2 regions of the Bacillus sp. CZDM1 genome follow, and region 1 is predicted to be linked to the other one. Evidence: riboswitches for the same ligand, from Rfam matches in the RefSeq annotation. Region 1 holds a riboswitch; the other holds the start of a gene.
What was found. Region 1 has a riboswitch for lysine ahead of ACY3XC_RS03975 (aspartate kinase). Riboswitches for the same ligand answer to the same signal wherever they lie in the genome.
Positions count from the first base shown of each region.

Region 1 (3,206 bases):
GCTAGATTTCGAACGTGCTAAGGAATTCCGCGATAAGATTATTCATATCGAAACGATAATGGAAAAGCAAAAAATCACGATGACAGATTTTACTGATCGTGATGTGTTTGGCTATGCAGTCGATAAGGGCTGGATGTGTGTTCAAGTTTTCTTCGTACGCCAAGGAAAACTAATCGAACGTGATGTTTCCATGTTTCCAATTTACAATGAACCTGAAGAAGAGATTCTCACTTTCCTTGGTCAATTTTACGAAAAATCGAATCATTTCAAGCCAAAGGAAATTCTCATTCAGGATGAAGTTGACTTAACCATAGCGGAGCAGCTTCTTCAAGTGAAAGTACTAAAGCCGCAGCGTGGTCAGAAAAAAGATTTGATTAAAATGGCAATCAAAAATGCAAAAATTGCACTGAATGAGAAATTTTCGCTGATTGAAAAGGATGAGGTTCGAACCATCAAAGCTGTTGAGAATCTTGGAGAGCTTATGGGTATTTATACCCCTCACCGAATTGAGTCTTTCGATAATTCTAATATTCAGGGGACAGACCCGGTATCTGCCATGGTCGTATTTATTGATGGGAAGCCGAATAAGCGTGAGTATCGAAAGTATAAGATAAAATCGGTGGTAGGTCCTGATGATTATGAATCGATGCGTGAAGTAACCAGAAGGAGATATTCAAGAGCCCTCAAAGAGGAACTGCCACTCCCGGACTTAATTATTATTGATGGTGGAAAAGGACATGTGGAGGCTGTTAGAGACGTTCTAGAGAATGAACTGGGCTTGGATATTCCACTGGCTGGATTGGTGAAAGATGATAAACACAAAACGTCTAATTTGTTATATGGCAATCCGCTTGAAATTATCCCGCTTGGCAGAAACAGCCAAGAGTTTTATTTATTACAAAGAATTCAAGATGAGGTTCACCGTTTTGCGATCACCTTTCATCGCCAAACACGTGGAAAAAGTGCATTTCAATCGGTGCTGGATGATATTACAGGTGTAGGTGAAAAACGAAAAAAACAATTATTAAAGGAATTTGGTTCGGTTAAGAAAATGAAAGAAGCCACATTTGAAGAGTTTAGAGCGCTGGGTATTCCAGCTCCTGTAGTGGAAGAATTAATGAAAAAACTTCAATCTTAGTGATTGTCAGAATAATGGCACTATGCTATAATGAGTGAAAATTATATTACTATCACTTTTTTATACTAAAGTGAAGGTAGAGGTGCGAGCTTCAATAGTAATGATTCTGAGAAGGATGAGCTTCTGGGAAGAATCATGAAAGGGGATGTTCGCCGAAGTGAAGAAAGTCTCATTTCTTTCTTTGCTGGTCCTGTATTGAATAAATGCCGGATTGTCAAGATGTCATGTCTTGGAGAGCTATCTTACATTGTAGAACGCAGAATTTTTTTTGTGTATTTAAGCAATGAGATGCCCTCTCATTGCTTTTTATTTTTTTTGCGGGGAAAACTATAATGATAGCTAAACCTATAACTGAAAGCAGGGGAAACGATGGGTTTAATTGTTCAAAAGTTTGGCGGCACTTCAGTCGGAAGTGTAGAGAAAATACTTAATGTAGCACAGCGGGTAAAAGCGGAAACTGATCAGGGGAATCAGGTTGTAGTGGTTGTTTCAGCGATGGGAAAATCAACTGATCAGCTGGTGAATCTAGCGAAAGAAATTTCTGGACAGCCAAATAAACGTGATATGGATATGCTGTTGAGCACAGGTGAACAGGTAACGATTGCCTTATTATCAATGGCCCTGAATGAGCAGAAGCTTCCAGCCGTATCGTTTACTGGGTGGCAGGCTGGAATTGTCACAGAGCCTATCCATGGAAATGCCCGCATCACAACGATAAATACAGATGCTGTAAAAAATCAGCTGGCAGATGGGAAAGTGGTAATTGTTGCAGGTTTCCAAGGGGTTACCGAAAATGGCGAGATTACAACTCTGGGTCGAGGCGGTTCTGATACGACCGCGGTGGCGCTTGCTGCTGCGCTAAAGGCTGATAAATGCGATATTTATACAGATGTAACCGGAGTTTTCACGACTGACCCAAGATATGTGAAGAGTGCGCGTAAATTAAAATCAGTGTCTTATGATGAAATGCTTGAGCTTGCCAATTTAGGAGCAGGTGTCCTGCATCCAAGAGCAGTAGAATTTGCGAAAAACTATCAAGTACGACTTGAAGTTCGCTCAAGTTTGGAGAGAGTAGAAGGAACAGTGATTGAGGAGGAAGCATCAATGGAACAAAACCTTGTAGTCCGTGGCGTGGCATTTGAAGATGAAATTACTAAAGTGAGCGTGTTAGGTCTTACCAATTCTTTAACAAGTTTATCAACAATCTTCACAACATTAGCTGAGAACCATTTAAACGTCGATATTATCGTTCAAAGCACAACAGAAGCAGAAACAGCAAATCTTGCTTTCTCGATTAAAACGGATGACCTGTTAGAGACGTTAAATGTCCTTGAAAATAACAAGGATGTCCTGAATTATGATCAGCTTGACGCTGAAAATAAACTGGCGAAGGTTTCCATCGTTGGATCCGGAATGATTTCAAACCCAGGTGTCGCAGCTAAAATGTTTGAAGTACTGGCTGCCAGCCAAATTCAAATTAAAATGGTCAGCACCTCAGAAATAAAAGTTTCAGCAGTAGTCGAAGAAAAACACATGCTAAAAGCAGTAGAAGTCCTGCACCAGGCATTTGGTCTAAATAGCGAAGCATAAAAAAGTATCCTTGGAGGAAACCCTCCAAGGAATACTTTTACCCTGACTGTCCGCCTGAGGTGGACAGTGTCCACGGATGGTGACAGGCACCAAAAGAGGCACCAAAAGAGGCACCAAAAGAAAATAACACTATTAAATTGTGTCTTTTCGATCCCATTTGACGGTGAATTGGACTTTGTTTGCTTTTTTTATTGGGTGTTCGAAGGCTTCGGCGATGACTTGTTTTTGGTGTTGGATTTGCTCCGCTAGGAAGCCTGCTTCGATTTGGAAGTAGTGTTCTGCTTTTGACTTGACTCGAGAAACGATTAGCGGGCTGACTAGTTCAAATTCGATTTCATCTTTTCGTTCTTTTTTTATTTCGAGCTGTCCCCATGAGGCTCTAGTAAAGAATTCGATGATGTCATCAAAAGTGTTTAATGGGTGTTTACGAGCTAGACTTTTTCCAGCCCAATACAGAATCTCTGGAGTGTCTTTGCCT
Region 1 is NZ_JBUESO010000001.1:746,682-749,887, reverse strand. It holds gene uvrC (excinuclease ABC subunit UvrC) at 1-1,138, shown strand, start outside; lysine riboswitch at 1,208-1,386, shown strand; gene ACY3XC_RS03975 (aspartate kinase) at 1,508-2,728, shown strand; gene ACY3XC_RS03970 (YslB family protein) at 2,861-3,206, opposite strand, start outside.

Region 2 (3,206 bases), on a different contig from region 1:
AGATAATTTGTCCGCCGCTTGGTTTTTCTAATAGATTAATACAGCGAAGAAGAGTTGATTTACCAGATCCTGAGGATCCGATGATGGAGACAACTTCTCCTTTATTCACCGAAAAATTAATGTCTTTTAATACTTCATGTGTTCCAAAGGATTTGTTTAAATGTTGAATATCAATAATCTTTTCCATATTCTCTCTCCTCCTTCTCCCATTATTTTTGATTTACTTCTCCTTGTGTGTCGTTTCCAATCATCGTATAGTTGTCAGCACCATCTAATCTCTTTTCAAGGTATAGCAATATTCTTGTTACAATAAAGGTCATCACAAAATAAATCATACATGCTACGAAAAATGATTCGAAATATCTAAAGTTATTACCCGAAATCGATTTTGTAACAAAATATAATTCTGTAACGGATATAACATTCAGAACGGACGTATCTTTAATATTAATAACAAATTGATTCCCTGTTGCCGGTAGAATATTTCGAACAACCTGTGGCAATACTACATTCCACATCGTTTGGAAATGAGTCATTCCGATAGCATGAGCTGCTTCGAACTGTCCTTTATCGACCGAAACAATCCCACCACGTACAATTTCAGCCATATAGGCTCCCGTATTAATTGATACAACAATAATCGCTGCAACAAAAACATTCATATCGATACCAAATGCTAACGCAGAACCATAATAAATAACCATCGCTTGTACAATCATCGGTGTTCCACGGAAGAATTCAATATAGATTGATAGAATTGCGTTAATTACATTTAACAAAGCTTTCTTTGCCCCACGTTCAGGCATTGGGATGGTTCGGATTACCCCTGCCGCTAATCCAATAATTGCCCCAATAATTGTCCCTATAAGAGAGATCAATAGTGTTAAACCAGCGCCACGAAGGAACATAGGCCAGTTTTCTGCAATTATTTTAATGACCCACTCAAGACTCATCTTTTATCCTCCTTTACTGTATAAAACCGACTGTATGATTCAATACAGCCGGTTTCTCATGATTAATTTGCTGCTGGTTGATTCTTAATAGCATTATCCATAATACTGGTACGGTCTTCCTCTGAGATACCAGCTAAAATTTCATTGATTTTATCTGTTAAGTCGCTGCCCTTTTCAAGTCCGACTGCGATTGCTGTATCATCTGCTGATGTTTTAAATCCTTCTTCAAATTCAACCATTACATAGTTTTCATTTGCAGCTGAGGCACTAACTCCTTCTGGACGCTCAGAAACGTATCCATCAATCATTCCTGATTCAAGGGCTACTCTCATAGCTGGGAAGTTGTCCATTGCTGTTTTCTTTTCTACACCTTCAATTTGATCGATCACTGAATAGTGGAAGGTATTTAATTGAGCTGTAACTTTTGCCCCTTTGAAGTCTTGGATAGAAGTAGCACCTTCATACTTGCTGCCCTTTTTTACAACCATCACTAAATTGGATGTATAGTAGTTATCTGAAAAGTCGATTGTTTCTTTACGTTCTGCTGTTGGTGACATACCAGCGATAATTGCATCAATTTTACCTGATTGTAAAGCTGGTACAAGGCCATCCCACTCTGTTTTGACAATAACTAATTCTTTCCCTAAACCTTCAGCCACTTTTTTTGCGATTTCCACATCATACCCACCTGCATATTCTGCAGAGCCGTCTATTTTAACTCCACCATTGGAATCATCGTTTTGAGTCCAGTTAAATGGCGCATATCCCGCTTCAAGGCCGACCGTAAACGTATTATCCTCTGATGCTCCAGAATCAGAACCCTTGCTTGTCCCACATCCTGCTAATAGAACCATAGCCGAAACCAATAAAACAATAAATAATGATAACTTATTTCTCATGTTGCTCTCCCCCTGTTTTTTAATAGTTTACTATAAACAAAAAACGGCCTGAGATAAACTCAGGCCGCAATATGCATAGTTCCCTTAAGTCCACTCTTTTATCCCAAATGAGATAGCACAACTCAATAAACCGGAAAGTTTATTGAGACAGTCCTGCAGTTCTTAACTACAGACCCAGCATGTAATATTGAGAATATTACAAACTTCGGCGACATTTCCTTCTCCTTAGCATCACGGCTTCTCAAGCTCCACTAAAGACTGTTAAATATCGCGCCTCTACCTCACTGAAAAAAAGTGAGGTCTTATTAAATTATATTAATATACTACAGCATTTTGTCGAAATCCGTCAACTAGTTATTTAGGGCAATTTCTGCCAAACTATTGTTCCAAAGGATTAAAAACATTTTAATCATAGATTGAACATGATATCGATTTCTTTAACTTGGAGTACCAGCTTTACAGAAAATATCATTCTGATTGGAAAAAGCATAAAGATCAGGATACTAACGAAGAAAAAGGCGTGCAATAAATTAGCACGCCTACCTTTTTTTCAATTACTTATAAAAAACGAATAATTGAATGTTGATTTCCATAATATCTCATTGTTTCTTTTGATTATTACCTATTAATTTGAAATAGCATTTCTTCTTTTAACGTAGTATAAAACGCCGCCAGATAGAACTAATAATAATCCTGCTAGTAAAATGTTAAAGTTGTTTGTTGCTGTATTCGGAAGTTCATGATCAGCTTGAGCAGGAATCTTATTAGATTCTGGTTCGCCTTCGAATACACCATACGTACTGAAGTGATCGGTATAAGCTGAGATTTCACCATTTTTGTATTCTCCCCCGATTAGTTCCCACTTTTCTTCCTCTACATTCCAATAATAAACTTTTACATTCTTAGGATTCACAATTTGTTTTGGATCAACTTTGAATGTAAGTTTAACTTTTTCTTTGAACTCATACAATTTGCCATCAGCTTCAATGGTAAAGTCATAAACAGCTAGTGAACCATTGGCTGCCATTTTCTTCACTTTAATATCTAGGTTTTCTGCTAACGGCAGGATAGAAGCAGGAATTTGCACATCTACATTTCCATTGCTAACCTGAATTACTGCATTTGCATCTTTTAAAGCTTGAATCTGTTCTTTTGTCAGTGTTACAGTTGCATTCATTTTATTATCAACTTCAATAACAACGATTGCTTTTTCTTCAAGATTTTTTAGAGCCTCATCACTAATTGTATACTTGTTAGCTTCTTTAACTACTGGCGGTTTAACCTCATTTGATTTACTTGGATTTTCACCTGGTTTGTTACCTGGATTTTCTCCAGGTTTATTACCTGGGTTTTC
Region 2 is NZ_JBUESO010000025.1:25,501-28,706, forward strand. It holds gene ACY3XC_RS27875 (amino acid ABC transporter ATP-binding protein) at 1-187, opposite strand, end outside; gene ACY3XC_RS27880 (amino acid ABC transporter permease) at 210-953, opposite strand; gene ACY3XC_RS27885 (transporter substrate-binding domain-containing protein) at 1,016-1,852, opposite strand; lysine riboswitch at 1,958-2,139, opposite strand; gene ACY3XC_RS27890 (5'-nucleotidase C-terminal domain-containing protein) at 2,478-3,206, opposite strand, start outside.
Region 2: linked by a shared signal. The riboswitch ahead of ACY3XC_RS27885 (transporter substrate-binding domain-containing protein) and the one ahead of ACY3XC_RS03975 (aspartate kinase) in region 1 are both predicted to bind lysine.